Linked DNA regions of Corallococcus sp. EGB. The main gene of each other region encodes a partner of the protein of the gene in region 2 in a complex. Links are inferred from orthologs where the notes say so. Each region holds a gene or a part of one and is shown on either strand. Other genes may lie near its edges. The genes, in order: carB and carA.

Region 1 (10,122 bases), 1.5 Mb from region 2 along the record:
GCCGCAAGCTGGAGAAGGACAACGGCCTGAAGTACGCGCCGGATCAGGTGGTGGTGACGGCGGGCGGCAAGCAGTCGCTCTACAACTGCTTCCAGGCGCTGCTGGATGAAGGCGACGAGGTCATCATCTTCGCGCCGTACTGGGTGAGCTACCCGGACATGGTGCACCTGGCGGGCGGCACGCCGGTCATCGTCCCCACGCGCGAGGAGGACGGGTACGCGCCGGATCCCGCGGCCATCAAGAAGGCGCTCACCCCGCGCACGCGCGCCATCGTGCTCAACAGCCCGGCCAACCCCACGGGCGCGGTGTACTCGCGCGCCACGCTGGAGGGCATCGCGGACGCGGTGCGCGGGCACGACTGCCTGCTCGTCACGGACGACATGTACGAGAAGCTCCTCTACACGAAGGAGCCTTTCCTCAACATCGGCAACGTGGCGCCGGACCTCCTGCCCCGGCTGCTGGTGTCCAACGGCCTGTCCAAGTCCTACGCGATGACGGGCTGGCGGCTGGGCTACGCGGCGGGACCCAAGGCGCTCATCTCCGGCATGCAGCTGGTGCAGGACCAGTCCACGTCCAACGCGTCCTCCATCACGCAGAAGGCGGCGCTGGCGGCGCTCAACGGCCCATCGGACACCATCACCGCGATGGTGAACGAGTACCGCGAGCGCCGGGACTTGTTCGTCGCGGGGCTCAACGCCATCCCGGGCATCCGCTGCCGCCTGCCGGAAGGCGCCTTCTACGCGATGGCGGACGTGCGCGCCCTCCTGGGCAGGACGTACAAGGGCAAGCCGCTGACGGACTCGCTCCAGCTCTCCGAGGCGCTGCTCAACGACTTCCTCGTGGCGGCGGTGCCGGGAGATCCATTCGGCGCGCCGGGCTACATCCGCATGAGCTTCGTCACCTCTCGTGAGGTGCTGCAGAAGGGCCTGACGCGCCTGCGTGACTTCGTCGCGGCGCTGGGCTGACGGCGGGAACGCCGGGGGGCGGCGTGCCGGCTTCAGTCCGTGTACGCGAAGGCGTGCCAGCTCAGGTCCGGGCTGCCACGGAAGAGGAAGATGGCCGCGTGGCCGGAGAGGTTGCCCACCGCGGCCCAGGTGTCCTTGAGCGCGCGCGGATCCAGCCCCAGGCGCGCGGGTGGCTTGCCGTACTTCTTCTCCATCTCCGCCATGGGCAGCACCTCGATGTCGTAGAGGGTGACCAGGTCCGTGCGCCGCGCGCGCAGCTGCTTCACCCACGCCTGCACCAGCTCGTCCGCCGTGTTGAAGCGCTTGTCCTCCAGTTGGAACGGGTACGACAGCTCCGCGGACGCGTTGCGCACATCCCCCGTCAGCAGGCTCTGGAAGAGGAAGCGCGCCTCGTTGTGGATCATCGTCCGGGCGAGGCCCTCGGGGGACAGGTCCTCCTCGCTGGGGCGCGCTCCCTCGCGGCCGGGGCCCAACGGGACCGTGCCCACGGAGGAGGGCGTGGGCGGCGTCGGCGGGCGCGCCGTGGGGGACACGGGCGCGGAGCCTGGGGGCGGGGTGGGGGCGGGCGTGGGCTTGCGAGGAGCCGGCGCGGGAGGCTTGGGCGCGGGAGCCTGGGGAGCCTGGGGAGCGGGCGTCGGCGCCGGGGTGGGGGCCTCCGGGGCCGGGGTGGGCTCGGCGGGGGCGGGCGTGGCGGCGGGAGCGGTGTCCTGGGCGAGGGCAGGCGCTGAGAGAAGTACGAGCAGGGCCAGGGGCCAGCGACGCATGGAACCTCCGGAGGGAAGCGCGGCAGCGTAGCAGAGGACGCCGGGGCGGGGTCCTCCGAGCGGGCAAGCGTCGGACGGTTCCTCCGCATGTCACAACGCACCGCGTGCATGTGGGGGCGGACGTTGGTATGGGGGGCGCCCGATGCCCAAGCGTACCGATATCCGGAAGGTTCTTGTGATTGGCTCGGGCCCGATTGTCATCGGGCAGGCCGTCGAGTTCGACTACTCAGGTACCCAGGCGATCAAGGCGCTTCGGGACGAAGGCGTGGAGGTGGTGCTGCTCAACAGCAACCCCGCCACGGTGATGACGGACCCCGAGTTCGCACACCGCACCTACATCGAGCCCATCACCGTGGAGGCGGCGGAGAAGATCCTCGCGGCCGAGCGCCCTGACTCCCTCCTGCCGACCATGGGTGGGCAGACGGCGCTCAACCTGGCCAAGGCGCTCGCGGAGCGGGGCATCCTGGAGAAGTACGGGGTGCGGCTCATCGGCGCGTCGCTGGAGGCCATCAACAAGGCGGAGGACCGTCAGCTCTTCAAGGCGGCCATGCAGAAGATTGGCGTGGCGCTGCCCAAGAGCGGCTACGCGACGACGCTCACGGAGGCCATGGCGCTGGTGGAGGACATCGGCTTCCCGGCCATCATCCGCCCGTCCTTCACGCTGGGCGGCACGGGCGGCGGCATCGCGTACAACCGCGAGGAGTTCGAGGCCATCTGCCGCTCGGGCCTGAAGGCGAGCCCCACCTCCACCATCCTCGTGGAGGAGAGCGTGCTCGGCTGGAAGGAGTACGAGCTGGAGGTGGTCCGTGACTCCGCGGACAACGTCATCATCATCTGCTCCATCGAGAACCTGGATCCGATGGGCGTGCACACCGGTGACTCCATCACGGTGGCGCCCGCGCAGACGCTGACGGACCGCGAGTACCAGCGCATGCGGCAGGCCTCGCTGGCCATCATCCGCGAGATTGGCGTGGACACGGGCGGGTCCAACATCCAGTTCGGCATCCACCCGCGCGACGGCCGCATGGTCGTCATCGAGATGAACCCGCGCGTGTCGCGCTCCAGCGCGCTGGCGTCCAAGGCGACGGGCTACCCCATCGCGAAGGTCGCCGCGAAGCTGGCGCTGGGCTACACGCTGGATGAGCTGCGCAACGACATCACCCGCGACACGCCGGCCTCCTTCGAGCCGACGCTGGACTACGTGGTGGTGAAGGTGCCGCGCTTCAACTTCGAGAAGTTCCCCAAGGCGGACCGCACGCTGACCACGAGCATGCGCTCGGTGGGCGAGGTGATGGCCATTGGCCGCACCTTCCCCGAGGCGTACATGAAGGCGCTGCGCTCCATGGAGCTGGGGCGTGTGGGCCTGGAGTCGCCGGAGCTGCCCGCGGAGAAGGAGGAGCGGGAGAAGGTGCTGCACGAGGCCCTGCGCGTGCCGCGCCCGGAGCGCCCGTGGTTCGTGGCGCAGGCGTTCCGCGAGGGCATGACGGTGGAGCAGGTGCACCAGCTCTCCGCCATCGACCCGTGGTTCCTGCGGCACATCGAGGCGCTGGTGCGCGAGGCGCAGTCGCTGGCGGACATCGGCCGGTTGGATCATCTGGCGGACGACGTGCTTCGCCAGGCGAAGGCGCACGGCTTCTCCGACAAGTACCTGGGCGTGCTGATGGGCTACCCGGAGGCGGAGGTGCGGGCTCACCGGCACGCGCGCGGCATCCGTCCGGTGTTCAAGCGGGTGGACACGTGCGCCGCGGAGTTCGAGGCGTACACGCCCTACATGTACTCCACCTACGAGGAGGAGGACGAGGCGCCCCCCACGGACCGGCAGAAGGTGCTCATCCTGGGCAGCGGTCCCATCCGCATCGGCCAGGGCATCGAGTTCGACTACGCGTGCGTGCACGCGGCCTTCGCGCTGCGCGAGGCCGGGTACGAGACGGTGATGGTCAACTGCAACCCGGAGACGGTGTCCACGGACTACGACACGTCCGACCGCCTCTATTTCGAGCCGCTGACCATCGAGGACGTGCTGGAGGTGTCCCAGCGCGAGAAGCCGCTGGGCGCCATCGTGCAGTTCGGCGGGCAGACGCCGCTGCGCCTGAGCGTGCCGCTGGAGCAGGCGGGGCTGCCGATTCTGGGCACGTCGCCGGACGCCATCGACCGGGCGGAGGACCGCGAGAAGTTCGCGAAGCTGATTGAAAAGCTGGGCTTGAGGCAGCCGGAGAATGGCGTCGCGCGCAGCCACGCGGAGGCCTTCAAGGTGGCCGAACGGATTGGCTACCCGGTGATGGTGCGTCCGTCGTACGTGCTGGGCGGGCGCGCGATGGAGACGGTCTACGACGCGGCCAGCCTGGAGCGCTACATGCGCGAGGCGGTGAGCGCGTCGCCGGAGCACCCGGTGCTCATCGACCGCTTCCTGAAGGACGCCATCGAGGTGGACCTGGACCTGGTGGCGGACCGCACGGGTCAGGTGCTGATTGGCGGCGTGCTGGAGCACATCCAGGAGGCGGGGGTGCACTCGGGTGACGCCGCCGCGACGCTGCCGCCGCACTCGCTGTCGCCGGACCTGGTGGAGAGGATGAAGGACCAGGCCATCGCGATGGCGCGCGAGCTGGGCGTGGTGGGGCTGATGAACGTGCAGTTCGCCATCCAGGGGAAGAACATCTACATCCTGGAGGTGAACCCGCGCGCCAGCCGCACGGTGCCGTTCATCTCGAAGGCGACGGGCGTCCCGATGGCGAAGATCGCGGCGCTCTGCATGGTGGGCAAGACGCTGAAGGAGCTGGGCCGCACGGAGGAGCCGGAGTTCCGGCACGTGGCGGTGAAGGAGAGCGTCTTCCCGTTCGCGCGCTTCGCCGGGGTGGACGTGATTTTGGGCCCGGAGATGAAGTCCACGGGCGAGGTCATGGGCCTGGCGGAGGACTACGCGTCGGCGTTCGCGAAGAGCCAGCTGGCGGCGGGCGTGAAGCTGCCCAAGAGCGGCCGGGTCTTCATCTCCGTGAAGGACGACGACAAGCCCGCGGTGGTGGACCTGGCGCGGCGCCTGCGGTCGTTGGGCTTCAGCCTGACGGCGACGGCGGGCACGCACACCTACCTGCAGACGAAGGGCATCGAGTCGCAGCTCGTGCAGAAGGTGAAGGAGGGCCGGCCGAACATCGTCGACAAGATCGTCGACGGGGAGATCGTCCTGGTCATCAACACGACCTTCGGCAAGCAGGAGATCGCGGACAGCTTCTCCATCCGCCGCGAGTCGCTGATGCACTCGGTGCCGTACTACACGACGGTGCAGGCGGCGCGCATGGCGGTGGGAGCGCTGGAGTCGCTGAAGCGCTCGGAGCTCGCGGTGAAGCCGCTGCAGGGCTACCTGTACGGCGAGAACGGCGTGCCCCAGGCGCGCCGGTAGGAGCGTCAGGGTCCGCGGCCCCTGGGCGACCGGGGCCGCGGATTTCTGTTGGAGGGGGATGGATGCGCATCGAGGACTTCGACTTCCAGCACACCCTGGCGTTCAACGTGGAGGCGGTGAACGAAGCAGGGGCCTGGGACATCGTGAGCGCGGAGACGGGATTCCAGGACACCCTCACGATGGCGGGCTTCTGGTCCAACAAGGTCTTCGCCTGGGTCATGCGCCAGCGACGCATCTGGGCCGAGGAGTACCTTCTGTGACAGGGCAGTGAGCCTGGCAGTGGAGGGCCCGGCTTCGGTGTGTTGAAGACATCGGCTGAGTCCTCCCGTCTTGGCCTCCATGAGGCATTCACGAACTCACTGAGGCAACGTGGAGCTGCGTCGTCCTAGACCCAGGTTTGCAAAGCCTGGGGACTCTGGTACTAACGTAGGCCCGTAGTTGTAGTCGCTCCCCTTCATTCGAGTCGACCCTGAGGCCCGATTCCTCACAGGAGGAGTCTGCCTTCAGGGCGTCTTGTATCAACGGCCATGAAGGGCTGCCCCATCGCAGGGGCTCCTTTCCACATATTCGAGGAAAACAGGCGCCGCGTCCCTAGACGTGTGCGTCATGAGGAGACGTGCGCGTGATGAACGTCCGATGGATGGTTGTATGGCTTTTCGCCCTGGCTCTGGGTTGTACGCCGCAAGGGGAATCTACGAAGTCTCCGCCGCCGCAAGCCTCGCCTGAAGGCAGGGTCGTCACCGAATGGCGGCCCCAAGCGCTCAGCGCGGACGCACCCAAGCGTGAAGTGGGGGAGTCCTGTGTCGACGGCGGCGACAGCGCATGCATGAGCGGCCGATGCGTGCACGCGCCCGGGGCGGGATTGGGGCAGGGCTACTTCTGCACAAAGGCTTGCTCGCAGAACGAGGAATGCCCGGCGGGCTGGCCCTGCGCAATCCTGGATTCGAATACGCGTGAGGGATTGTGTCAGCCCCGTCTGGCCGCGGAGCCGGCGAAGGACCCGCGCAATGAGTGAGTTTCGAGAGGAAGGCAACGTGGAAGACAACGGAAAACCCAACGTAGGCGCAGGAACCGTGATGAAAAAGAGATGGAGCAGAGGGGCCGTCCGGGGCCTGATTGTCAGTGGCGTGGTATTGGTGGGACTCGGCGTGGCGGTGGCGACCGAGTACACCAATGAGCAGGTACAGCAGCGTGTGGATCAGGCTCCGCTCAGTCCGGCGCCGCCGCTGGGGGGGCCAGGCAGCGCAGGGGTCTCTACGGAGGCCGCGGTGCCTGTCGGGTCTCTGCGTCCCACATACACGGAGACGGACTTCAGCCTGTCTTCGGCGATTGGTGACTTCGCATTCACCCGCACCTTCACTGCGTCCACCGAGGCGAACGACCTGGGGATTCCGGAGAAGCGGATGCTCACGCCCTTCGGGCGTGTGATGAGTCCAAACGGGACGAGTAATTCCTTCCGCTGGACGCACAATCTCTACAGCTACGTCCTCATGGGGGTGAACAGGTTGAAAGATCCCTCGGAAACGGATGTCGTTGAACGGAATTTCGCCACGGTGGTGGCCCCATCCGGAAACACCTACCGCTTCGACCTCTTTGACCTGGAGACGCCGGGAACGTTCGCGTATTCGACGCGTGATCAGCACGTCAAACTCCGGTGGGACGGCGACGGCTTCACGCTCATCAGCCCCGAGGGCCGTTTTCGCTACACTCAGGACGTCCTGGTTGGGGGACAGACGCAGGTTGCCCTTCCCCATACGCGGTGGAGTAGTGCCTTTTTCCTGACGGAGATTGAGCCTACCTCCTATGGCACGAGCATGGTTGCGGGAAATGCCGGCCGGCGCCTGATCGCGTCGCTTCAGTATCACACGGCGACGCCGGCGGGCTGCACGGCACCCTCGACAACTTACGCGAGGCCTACAGCGATGGTTCGCTATGTCAACCTGGCCAATGGCGCTCGGCTGGCCTTCTCGTACGCCGCCCTGCCGACCCAGGACACGACGCTGACTTCCACGCACGAGTGTGTCCTCTCCAAGGTCGACCTGGAGGAGGGCACGTCGGGGACGGGACTGGGGACGCGCAATGTGGTGACCTACGACTTCGCGATGCACGACATCAACGGGCTGGTGGTTTCGAATCCCGCCGGCATGTTGGGAGGCGCCCGCTACTATGTGGGCGTGGCGCCAAACGTGCCCGCGGGCGCGGAGGCCCCGGTGCCGACGCAGATGACCTACATCTGGTCGGACCTGGGAGCCACGTTTGGAACAGTGCGGTGGAAGGTGTTTCGTGACGGAGTGCTCGTCTCGAACAAGCTTCTGGACCGCCAGCGGTTCTATGTCAAAGAGGACGAGGATTCCTGGAGGAAGCAGTGGGTTACGGCAGTGAATGCCGTCACGGGGCCATGGTGTGGCCCCGGAATGCTGAGCGGAAGCTGTGCGAGCTCACAGAAGCAGAGCTTCGACGAGTTGGTGAGTGCCGGAGATGGCTTTCAGCAGTCCCGAGCCAACCTGGTGCGTTCGTTCATTGCGACGAACTCATGGACCCATGGTGTCACCACCACGGGCGCTGAAATCAAGTGTGGGACGGACGGCTTCTACAATGAGCCATACTGCAAGGGCGTGGGCATCAGCCTGACGCCGCAGCATCCGCGCGGCTGGAACGCCGAGTACCTTGGGGACGCCCCCTACTATGAACGTTGGACTGGAATGGCCAAGAACCAGAAGGACGCGCGCGGCTTCTACTCCGTCTACACCAATGCGCTGGCTACGAATGGAAACGGCAGCCGGGCGGAGATTCCTCTCGGCCTCTACATGAAGCCAGGAGAGATGCGCAAGGCGGAATTCGGCGCTTTGGATTACTCGGGCAATGGAGCTTTGCTCACGAAGTTCTACTCCTACGAGTATGGCCGTGCCGGCACCTATCCGGGGTATGAGCAGCAGTTGAAGACGGAGACGGGGACCTCCGCCATGGCCAGCCGGGTGGGCCCCAGTGCTCAGGCAACGTGGACGTATCAATACGAGCCCACGACCAACCGCCTGATGGCCAAGGTTCGGAGTGGGTACACCTGGGACTTCACGACCAGCTTTGGTACGCCCACGCTGAAGCACCTGGCGACTTTCTATCGCACCTATCGCTCATGCTCGGCGGAGTCCCAGGCGAACGCGGATCCGCAGGCGCGCGCTGTGGAAATCGAAGGGCCCTGCTGGGTCTCGAGTGAGACGGCGACGTCTTGCAATGGTCCTGCGCCAGTCACGCACTACTTCTACGGGGCGGCGACGGCGTCCAACGGCCAGCAGCAGCACCTGGTGCGCAAGCGCGTATTCACGCAGCTTGTCAGTGCGGGGCAGTGTGGCACGGCGCCCTATCTCGACACCACCTACGACGCCTACGACGACGCGGGCCGGCTGCTGCAGAGCACGGACTCTGCTGGCATCCAGACGCGCTATGCCTATGCGGCGGGGAAGTTGGTCCGCAAGACGGTGAAGGCGGGGCTGCTGGCGGACCTGGTCACGGACTATGGCTATGACAATGGCTTGCATGGCGACTACATCCGGCACCCGGATGGGCGCTACGAGGTGCAGTGCTACCGGACCGGGACGGGAAGTAGTGGCTGCGTGGGCGGGACGCTGACGGATAAGCTGCAGTGGAAGGCGACAGCCGCTTCTGCCTCGGGCGCGAACTACAGCGAGCGCGTGAACTACTTCTATCGCTGGGGACGGCTCAGCAAGGAGGAGACGCTGGCGGCGGGCGGCGTGCTCCGGTCGCGTCGCACGTATGACGCGGACCCGCTGGGGCGGCCGACCTTCCAGGGCTTTGGTGAAGAGTGGGGCGAAGGAGCCAGCTGGAACTCGACGTACTCTTACACGAAGCTTTTTGACTCTGAAAACAACCCCATCCGTGAAGGGCTGCCGTACCTCGCCAGCTATGGCCGTCCGGCTGCGTTCTGCGGCGGTTTCAATTCGAGCGGGGCGTTGACTACCCTGCCTCCCGAGTGCCGGGCCTTCGAGTACGACCGGCTCAATCGCTTGGTGTCGATGCTGGAGGCGGCGGGCCCAGCGGGTGGTCCGGCGGCGACGGCGACCCACGTCGCCTACGACGGCGCGGGCAACGTCCGGAGCATCAAGCAGGGCTGCGCGGCCGGCACCACGCTGGATACCTGCGCCAATCAGCCGGCCATTGAGTACCTGCATGACGACTTCGGCAACCTGCTGGAGGTGAAGGCCCCGTGGGGCATGGCCGCCACGCCGGGTCAGACGCCATCCGCGGGCCCCAGCGTCATCCAGTTCGCCTATGACACCCTGGGCAACCCCATCGTCAAGCAGACCTCCAGCATGGCGCAGACGGCGAGCTGGACGGCCTATCAGTACGATGCCATCGGTCGGCAGCTCTGGGCTGACGCGCGGAGGAGCACGCAGTCCGAGCGTCTCTACCAGTATTGGTACGCAGGGCAGGTTCCTGGCGTCCCCACGGGGTGTCCGGCGGCCTTCCCCGGGCAGCAGCACGTCATGGTGGATTCGTTTGGATCGACCTGGTTCCAGTACGATGCCTTCGGGCGCGTCACCGCGAAGTACCGCGTCCGTGGCGCGCAGACGCACCCTCCGTCGCAGGGCTGCAATACGTCTCCCTTCTTCTCTGGGAAGGACAGCCCGAACCACTTCTACTCCTACGACTACGCTGGGCGGTTGATGGGTGAAATCTACCCGTATGGCCGGGGTATCGAATACCGCTACTACGCGGCCAGCACGGGCATGCCTCACCGGATCAGCGACATCTATGCGGCTCACCTGTATCCCGACGGCAGCTCGGGCCAGGACCCCCTGATTACTGCGGTGGAGTGGGAACCCTACGGTGGCTTGAAGGCGTACCGGGTGCATTCTCGAGGCGAGTCGGGCATTCCGGTTTCCGCCCAGGTTCGCTACCACCAGGGGGGGAGTAACGCGGGGATTGCAGACTGCTCCACGGCTTCTTTCTCGCAGGCGGTAGATTCCGCGGGCGTTCCGTT
Region 2 (9,293 bases):
GCGATATGGGACAGCGGCAGGTACGACACCAGCCGCTCGTCCTCCATGTCCTTGAAGCCCAGGGTGTCGCACAGCTGCTTCGACGTCCACGCGAGGTTGCGGTGGCTCAAGGCCACGCCCTTGGGCTGGCCGGTGGTGCCAGAGGTGTAGATGAGCGTGGCCAGCGCGTCCGGGTGGAGCGCGTGGACGGCATCCCAGTACGGGGCTTCGTCCGCCTTCGCGCCGGAGGCCAGCATGTCCGTGTAGCGCAGGACACCCGCCGGCAGGGGCATGGGCGCGTCCACGACGATGAGGTGCTTGAGCGCTGGCAGCCGCTTCTGGACCTCCAGGGCGGTGGCCAGGTGCTTCGCGTTCTCCACCAGGAGGAAGCGCGCCTCGCAGTGGCCCAGGATGTAGACGAGCTGATCCACGCTGCTGGTGGTGTAGAGCCCCACCGGCACGCCCCCCATGGCCATGGCCCCCAGGTCCGCGACGTGCCAGGCCTCGCGGTTGAAGCTCAGGATGCCGAGCGGGTCGCCCTCCTGGAACCCCAGCGCGTGCAATCCCAGGGCGAAGCGCTTGACGCGCTGGGCATAGTCGAACCACGAGGTGGGGACATAGGCGCTTCCATGGCGGGACCAGAGTGCCGGGCGGTGTTCCAGCCGCGCGGCCTGGTCGTGGAGCGCATGCAGCATCGTCTTGGGCAGGTCCATCCGCCGGAACGTAATGGAAGCGTCCCGGCCGTTCCACGCCCCCACGTCTCAGGCGTTGACAGCATGTTCACCGGCTTTGTATGCCGCGCCCGACCATGAGCATCGACTTCACCTGTCAGAAGTGCGAGGCCAGCTTCGAGTTGGAAGCCCAGGACCTCATCGAGGGGACGGAGAAGATTGTCTGCCCCCACTGCGACGCGAAGGCGCCCGCCAACCTCACCGAGGACTTCGTCGCCGCGCTCACGGAGATGCGCGCGCAGATCGCCACCCTGAGCAAGAAGTTCGCGGTGACGATGACGCTCGAAGCCGAGGAGCTGGAGGACGAGCTCGACGAGGAGGACGAGGACGAGGAGGAGTCCGACGAGGACGAGGACCTCGACGAGGACGAGGACGACGAGGAGTCCGAGGACGACGAGGACTACGACGACGAAGAGTCCGAGGACGACGACCGCTAGCCGCCTCGCGCCCTTTCTTCCCGCCTGCCCGCCCGCCCTCCTACCGGGTGGGTCAGGGCCCGGGGGCTGCTCGCGACAGCGATGGGGCGGTGCCCTCCCGGTGAAGGGAGAGGTGCGTAGCTTAGGGATGTGAAAACGTCCGACCGCGCCAATTTCTTCGTCGCTCCGTTCACGGCCGTGGTGCTGGCGCTGGGGGGAGCCTTGTTCCTTCCCGCGTTCGGGATCCCCGGCGCCATCGCCGCGGGTGAGCCGGCGGAAGGCAGCAAAGAGAAGCCCTGCATCACCGAGAAGGGCAGCGACCCCAGGGCCTGCACGGAGCTGGTGGAGCTGGAGGTGAAGGACGTGGTCCCCTTGGAGGAGGCGCAGACGCACGCCGTCGTGCTGACCACCAAGGACGGGGAGACGGTGCTCCCCCTCTTCGTGGACGAGGGCGCGGCGGTCTCCATCGCCTTCCGCCTCGCGGAGCGTCCGCCGCCCCAGCCGCTGTCGCAGGACCTGCTGGACGACGTGGTGTCCAAGCTGGGCGGCAAGGTGACAGAGGTGCGCATCGATGACCTGCGCGACAACGTCTACTCCGGCCGCGTCTTCCTCCAGCAGGGCAAGAAGGAGATGGCGCTGGACGCGAGGCCCTCGGACTCCATCGCCATGGCCATGCACAGCCAGGCCCGCATCCGCGTGACGCGCAAGGTGCTGGCCAAGGCGGGCATCACCCGCGAGGAGATCGAGTCCCTCAAGAAGCAGCAGGACCTGGGCGTGGGCGGCAGCGGCGGCCTGGGGGATGGCGAGGACATGGGTCCCCTGCCCCCGCCGCCTCCCATGGGCCCCTCCGGCCAACCGAAGCCGCCGTCCGAGGACATCGGCATGGATCACTCCTCCCGGCGGCACCCGCTGCTGGCGCCCATGGGCAAGGGCCAGGAGATTGATCTCTAGCGGTCCGAAGAGGCCTGCCCCGGAACGATGAAAGCCCGGCCCCCCCTCCCAGGGTAGCCGGGCTTTCGTCGTCTCAAGCGTCTGAGAAGGCCACGAATGACGTGCGCTGGCCTGCGGTAACTTTCCGTCCAGCGCGTGAGGTCAAGAGTTAGTCCGTTGGCCGCAAGGCTGTCAAGCCAGCCACGCCCCGAGGCTAGGATGGGCGGTCTTATGCGCAAAGCGAAGATCATCTGCACGCTCGGTCCGGCATCGGACTCGAAGGAAGTCATCGAGGCGCTGGTGAAGGCGGGCATGAACGTGGCCCGGCTCAACTTCTCCCACGGGACGCACGATGAGCACCGCGAGCGGGTCCAGCGCATCCGCGCGGTGTCGAAGAAGCTGGGCGTGCCGGTGGCCATCCTCCAGGACGTGCAGGGCCCCAAGGTGCGCCTGGGGCGCTTCGAGGGCGGCCAGCTGATGGTGACCACCGGCGACACCGTGACGGTCACGACCCGGGCGGTGCTGGGACAGGGGCGCATCATCCCCACCCCGGTGCGCACGCTGCCCCGGGACGTGGAGAAGGGCCACGAGGTGCTGCTGGACGACGGCCGCGTGCGCCTGCGCGTGCTGAAGGTGAATGGCCAGGACGTCACGTGCCGCGTGGAGGTGGGTGGGCTGCTCAAGGATCACAAGGGGCTCAACCTGCCCGGCACGGCGATGTCGGTGCCCACGCTGACGGAGAAGGACAAGGTGGACCTGGCGTTCGGTCAGGAGCTGGGCGTGGACTACGTGGCGCTGTCCTTCGTGCGAAGCGCGCAGGACGTGCGCCAGGCGCGCGCGCTGGTGGCGAAGCGCAAGACGCCGCTCATCTCCAAGATTGAAAAGCCCCAGGCGGTGGAGAACCTGGAGGCCATCGCCGCGGAGTCGGATGGGGTGATGGTGGCCCGCGGCGATCTGGGCGTGGAGATGCCGCTGGAGCAGCTGCCCGCCATCCAGAAGCGCGCCGTGCGCGAGGTGAACCGCATGGGCGGCATCGTCATCGTCGCCACGGAGATGCTGGAGAGCATGGTGCTCAACGCCCGGCCCACGCGCGCGGAGGTGTCGGACGTGGCCAACGCCATCCTCGACGGCGCGGACGCGGTGATGCTGTCCGGCGAGACGGCCGCGGGCCGCTACCCCGTGGACGCGGTGTCCACCATGGCGCGCATCGTGGAGGAGACGGAGCGCAGCAGCGTCATCACCCTGGCCCACTCGCCCTTCGAGCGCTCCGAGGACCTGGGCACCGGCGTCGCCGCGGCGGCGGTGGCCGCGTCCCGGCAGCTCAACATCGCGACCATCGTCGCGTACACGGAGAGCGGCCACTCCGCGCGCCTCATCTCCGAGTTCCGCCCCGGCGCGCGCATCATCGGCCTGACGCCCAACGCGGACACGGTGAACCGGATGGGGCTGTACTGGGGGGTGACGGGCCGCCAGGTGAAGCGCATTGCGTCCACGGACGCCATGCTCAAGCAGGTGCGCCGGCTCTGCCAGGAGGAGCACCTCTGCAAGGTCGGCGAGCCCTTCATCCTGGTGGCCGGCGTACCGCTCAACGTGCCGGGCAATACCAACCTGATGAGCATCCACCGCGCCTGAAGTCAGCGCGCGGCGGCGGCACGGGAGCGGAAGGCCCTACAGGACCTTCTGCTCGAAGTCGTAGAGCTTCTCCACGGACAGCTGGCGGTAACGCTCCACGTTGAGGGCCCGGCGGGCGCACTCCCACACGAGCTCCTTCGCGGGGCGCTCCGGCTCCTTCTTCTTGCGGCGCTTCACCTCGGCCTTGATGGCCTTGAGCGCCATGGCCGGGTGGTAGCAGAAGGCCGCGGAGAACAGCAGGTGGCCGCCGAAGGGCACCAGCCGCGCCTCCAGCACGTCCCCCACCGCCAGGCCCGCGACGTGGCGGCGCTCCGTCACGTCGAAGTCCTTGCCGGAGAAGAGCTCGCGCAGGCGCACCATGCCCTTGCCCAGCTTGCGGACCTCGAAGAGGCCGTGGACCGTCTCCGTGAAGCTGCGGAAGGCGTTGGCCTCTTCCGGCGCCGAGGACTGCAGGCGCTGCTCGTACAGCTCCGCGGCCGGCGTCTTGCCGGTGAGCGGCGAGACGCGGTCGTAGAGGTAGTAGTCCAGGAACGACGCCATCCGCAGCTCGAAGAACTTGTCGTCCTCGAAGACCTCGCCGGTGAGGCGGAAGTACTCCGCCTTGGCGTCCAGGAGGTCCGGCTTGCGCGCCTCCGAGCTGCCGAAGGCGATGAGCTGGTCCAGGTACGGCTGGTACGACAACGGGGTCAGCGCGGTGTCCATGGCCGTTGCGAGCCTCTTCCTACGAACCCGCCATCAGCGTCGCGAAGCGGCTGAACAGGTAGCGCGCGTCGTGAGGGCCGGGCGAAGCCTCGGGGTGGTACTGCACGCTGAAGGCCCGCGCGTCCGGAACGGCCAGGCCCTCCACCGTGCCGTCGTTGAGGTTGATGTGCGTGACGACGGCCTTGCCCTTGAGGCTGGCGTCGTCCACCGCGAAGCCGTGGTTCTGCGCGGTGATCTCCACCTTGCCCGTGGTGAGGTCCTTCACGGGCTGGTTGCCGCCGCGGTGGCCGAACTTCATCTTGTACGTCCGGCCGCCCAGCGCGAGCGCCATGATCTGATGCCCCAGGCAGATGCCGAACACCGGCACCTTGCCCAGGAGCGCCGCCACCGTGCGGTCCGCGCCCTTCACCGCGGCCGGGTCGCCGGGGCCGTTGGCAAGGAAGACGCCGTGCGGCTTCTTCGCCAGCACCTGCTCCGCCGTGAAGTGGGACGGCACCACCGTCACGCGGCAGCCCACGTCCACCAGGTACTGGAGCATGGAGCGCTTGAGGCCGTAGTCGTACGCGATGACGTCGTACTTCAGCTCCGGCTCCGGGCGCTTGTCACCGGTGCCCAGGAACACGTCCGGCGACGGCGTGGTGAAGACGTAGGGCTCCTTGGTGGACACGCCCGTGGCCAGGTCCAGGCCCTCCATGCCGGCGGCGGTGCGCGCGCGCTCGGACAGGGCGGCGGCGGACACGTTCTCCGTGGAGATGATGCCCGTCTGCGCGCCGTGCGTGCGCAGGTGGCGCACCAGCCGGCGGGTGTCCACGCCCTCGATGCCCACGCGGCCGTGGCGCGCGAGGTACGCGTCCAGCGTCTCCTGCGAGCGCCAGTTGGAGGGCGTCCTCGTCAGCGAGCGCACCACCATGCCCACCGCGTGCGGCAGCCCCGCCTCTTCGTCCTCCGCGTTCGCCCCGATGTTGCCCATCTCCGGGTACGCCATCGTGACGATCTGCCCCACGTACGAGGGGTCCGTGAGGATCTCCTGGTAGCCGTACATGGACGTGTTGAACACCACCTCGCCCACCGTCTCGCCGGTCGCGCCAAAGGCCCGACCCTCGAACGTGGTGCCATCCGCCAGTGCGAGCACCGCCCGCTTCGTCATCACCGCGACTCCTTGAGCTGACCGTCCTCGAACACACACCGGCCGCCCACCCACGTCTGCGTCACGCGACCCTTCAGCGTGCGCCCGTGGAAGGGCGTGTTGCGACTGCGGGAATAGAACCGGTGGGCATCCACCGTCCACTCCTCCGAAGGTGACACCAACGTGATGTCCGCCGGGGCACCAGGCGCCAGGTGACCGCCCGGCAGGCCGAATACCCTCGCCGGCCCGTCCGACAGCAGCTCCACCGCCCGGCGCGGGGTGAGCACGCCCTCGTGCACCAGCGCCAGGGTGAGCCCCAGGGCCGTCTCCAGCCCGACGATGCCGTTGATGCCCTTCTCGAACTCCACCAGCTTGTCGGATACGCCGTGCGGCGCGTGGTCCGTGGCGATGGCGTCCACCGTGCCGTCCACCAGCGCCTCGCGCAGCGCCCTCACGTCCACGTCGCTCCGGAGCGGCGGCGCCATCTTCGCGTGGGTGTCGTAGTCCCCCACCGCCCGGTCATCCAGGGTGAAGTGGTGCGGCGCCACCTCGCAGGTGACGCGCAGGCCGCGCTTCTTGGCCTCGCGGATGAGCCGCACGCTGCCCTCGCACGACACGTGCGCCACGTGCAGGCGACCCTTCGTCTCCTCCAGGAGCACCAGGTCGCGCGCCACCATGGCCACCTCCGCGGAGGACGGAATGCCGCGCAGGCCCAGCCGCGTGGACGTGGCGCCCTCGTGCATCGCGCCGCCGGCGGACAGCGTGAGGTCCTCCTCGTGGACCATCACCGGCACGTCGAACTGGGTGGCGTACTGGAGCACCCGGCGCATCAGCCCCGCGTTCATCACCGGGCGGCCGTCGTCGGTGAGCGCCACGCAGCCGGCGCCAATCAGCTCGCCCGCCTCCGACAGCTCCTCGCCCTTGAGCCCCTTGGTGATGGCGCCCGCCGGGTACACGTGGCACAGGGCCGCGTCCCGCGCGCGCGACAGCACCAGCTCCGTGACGAGCGCGCTGTCGTTCACCACCTTCGTGTTGGGCATGGCGACGACGCCGGTGAAGCCGCCCGCCACCGCCGCGCGGCAGCCGGTGAGGACCGTCTCCTTGCCCTCTTCTCCCGGCTCGCGCAGGTGCACGTGCAGGTCGATGAAGCCCGGCACCAGCCACTGGTCGGTGGCGTCCACCACGCGCGCGTCCTTCGGCGCGGGCAAGGGGCCTTCCGACACCTGGGCCACGCGGCCGTCCATCACGAGCACGTCACGAACGCCGTCCACGCCATTGCGCGGGTCGATGACACGCGCCCGCTGGAAGAGCACCGGGGTCATGATGCGCACGCCTCCAGGATGGCCCGGCGCACCGCGACGCCGTTGGCCACCTGCTCCAGGATGACGCTGCGAGGCCCGTCCGCCACCACCGGCGACAACTCCACGCCTCGGTTGATGGGGCCGGGGTGCAGCACGAGGGCGTCCGGCTTCATCCGCTCCGCGCGGGCGGGCGTGACACCGAACAGCCGCGAGTACTCCCGCTGGGACGGCAGGAAGGCTTCCGACATGCGCTCCGTCTGCAGCCTCAGGCACATCACCGCGTCCGCCTGGGGAAGCACGGCGTCCAGGTGGTGCGAAACCTCTCCGCCCATCTCCTCCAGCCCTGGCGGCAGGAGGGTGGGCGGTCCGCAGAGCACGACGCGCGCCCCCAGCGCCTTGAGGCACAAGAGGTTGGAGCGCGCCACGCGGCTGTGCAGCACGTCGCCGACAATCAGCACCGTGCGCCCGTCCAGCCGGCCCCAGCGCTGGCGCAGGGTGAAGGCGTCCAGCAGGGCCTGGGACGGATGCTCATGGGCGCCATCACCCGCGTTGACCACCGCGCACTTCACGTGACGGGCCACGAGCCCCGGCGCGCCGGAGGAGCGGTGGCGGATGACGATGGCCGCGGGGCCCATGGCCTCGATGTTGCGCGCGGTGTCCAGGAGCGTCTCCCCCTTGGACACGGAGGAGCCCGCGTAGCTCCAGTTGAGGACGTCCGCGCCCAGCCTCCGCGCGGCCACCTCGAAGGAGGAGCGCGTCCGGGTGGAGTCCTCGAAGAAGAGGTTCGCCACGACGCGGCCGCGCAGCACGTGCGAGGCATCCGGTCCGCCGGGCAGGTGCGTCTGGGCACGGTCGAGCAGCGCTTCCAGCTCGTCCCGCCGCCAGCCTGCGATTCCGAGAAGATGTCTCATGGGCCGGGGCCGCCGCGTACCGCGCGCCGCACGTTGCGTCAAGCACGGCGCGTGGCGGTCCCCTGTCAGGCGTCCGTTCTTCAGCGCACCGGTTCGAAGAAGCGGTCCACCCTGAGGCCCGTGCCGCCGAACAGGTTGCCCAGCAGGCCGCCCCAGCCGAGCGACAGCCACACCACCATGGCCTTGCCCTTGATGTGGCCGTAGGGCACGTAGGCGACCTCGGCGCCGCCCGGGCCGCCCAGGTTGTAGCGGCTGTCCGCGCTGTTGTCCCGGTTGTCGCCCATGACGAAGACGCTGTCGGGGGGCACCGTGTAGGGGCCCTCGTGCTCGCGGCCCGGCAGGCGCATGGGGTGCTGGAGCGCCGAGTGCACCACGCCGCCCAGGTCCTCGCGATAGAGCACCTCTTCCTGGTCGAACCAGCGGCCCGTCGTGTCGTCCTGGTTGTGCACCACGTAGTCCGGCGTCACCAGCGTGCGCGGCTGCACCTCGCCGTTGATGCGCACCACCCCGTCGACGATCTCCACCGTGTCGCCAGGGATGCCGATGACGCGCTTGATGAAGTCCTTGGACTCGTCCACCGGGTTGTTGAAGACGATGACGTCCCCGCGCTCGGGCGCGCGCACGATGCGGAACGGCACCTTGTTGATGAACGGGATGCGCACGCCGTAGATGAACTTGTTGACGAAGACCTGATCGCCAATCTGCAGCGTGGGCAGCATGGAGCCGGAGGGGATGCGGTACGGCTCCACCAGCACCGTGCGGATGACCAGGGCGATGAGCAGCGCCTTGCCGAAGCCGCCGAGGAAGTCCCACACGGACTGCTTGCGGAACGCGCCCAGCTGCTCCTGGGTGAGCTTCTCCAGCGCCTGGGTCTCCGTGCGCAGCAGCTCCGCGTTGCCCGCGATGGAGGCCGCCTCCACGCGCAGGGCCTGCTCGGTGATGCGATCCGCCGCGGCCGGGGACACCTTGCCGCCCACGCGCGCGAGGATGCGCTCGTCCTCGGAGATGAGCTCGCGCGCCTCGTGGCGCAGCGTGCGCAGCTGCGACTCCTTCTTGGAGGCGGTGCGCCAGACGATCAGGCCCGCGAAGGCCAGCACCATCAGGAGGCCGAAGCCCTTCATCAGGGGCTGGGCCCAGGACGCCGTGCCGGGCGCCATCTCGATGAGCGTGACGTAGGGGATGAACGCCAGGCCCACGCCGCACAGCGGGGCCCAGAGGCTGGTGAGCAGCTCGCGCCACATCAACTGGCGGCGGGCCTTGAGCTGCTCCGGGGTGCGTCGCGCGGCCATGGCCGCTCCCAGCTTGGCGGAAGGACTGGCCGTGCTCATAGGCGTTACTGCTCCGTCTTGAGGACCGCGAGGAAGGCTTCCTGCGGGATCTCCACCGTGCCCACCTGCTTCATGCGCTTCTTGCCCTCCTTCTGCTTCTCCAGGAGCTTGCGCTTGCGGCTGATATCGCCGCCGTAGCACTTGGCGAGCACGTTCTTGCGCATCGCGGAGATCGTCTCACGGGAGATGATCTTCGCGCCGATGGCGGCCTGGATGGCCACCTCGTACATCTGCTTC

Evidence for each region.
Region 1: the proteins of carA (region 2) and carB are in contact, whole or in part, in a solved structure (PDB 1KEE), measured with the Escherichia coli proteins. The link is inferred for Corallococcus sp. EGB from one-to-one orthologs.

The regions. Positions count from the first base shown.
Region 1 is NZ_CP079946.1:3,928,871-3,938,992, forward strand. What follows is about bases 1,495-5,323. They hold carB (carbamoyl-phosphate synthase large subunit), read left to right. Parts: upstream 1,495-1,871; coding sequence 1,872-5,123; downstream 5,124-5,323. Other genes in these bases: KYK13_RS16585 (hypothetical protein), read right to left, coding at 1,495-1,729; KYK13_RS16595 (hypothetical protein), read left to right, coding at 5,186-5,323. Also shown: KYK13_RS16580 (pyridoxal phosphate-dependent aminotransferase), read left to right, coding at 1-965; more of KYK13_RS16585, read right to left, coding at 998-1,494; more of KYK13_RS16595, read left to right, coding at 5,324-5,383; KYK13_RS16600 (RHS repeat-associated core domain-containing protein), read left to right, coding at 6,131-10,122. UniProt on the Escherichia coli protein: Large subunit of the glutamine-dependent carbamoyl phosphate synthetase (CPSase).
Region 2 is NZ_CP079946.1:5,402,033-5,411,325, forward strand. What follows is about bases 3,474-6,473. They hold carA (glutamine-hydrolyzing carbamoyl-phosphate synthase small subunit), read right to left. Parts: upstream 5,538-6,473; coding sequence 4,410-5,537; downstream 3,474-4,409. Other genes in these bases: pyk (pyruvate kinase), read left to right, coding at 3,474-3,688; KYK13_RS22280 (hypothetical protein), read right to left, coding at 3,725-4,390; KYK13_RS22290 (dihydroorotase), read right to left, coding at 5,537-6,473. Also shown: KYK13_RS22260 (long-chain fatty acid--CoA ligase), read right to left, coding at 1-692; KYK13_RS22265 (hypothetical protein), read left to right, coding at 788-1,147; KYK13_RS22270 (bifunctional nuclease family protein), read left to right, coding at 1,277-2,077; more of pyk, read left to right, coding at 2,288-3,473; more of KYK13_RS22290, read right to left, coding at 6,474-6,838; KYK13_RS22295 (aspartate carbamoyltransferase catalytic subunit), read right to left, coding at 6,835-7,728; lepB (signal peptidase I), read right to left, coding at 7,809-9,017; lepA (translation elongation factor 4), read right to left, coding at 9,062-9,293. UniProt on the Escherichia coli protein: Small subunit of the glutamine-dependent carbamoyl phosphate synthetase (CPSase).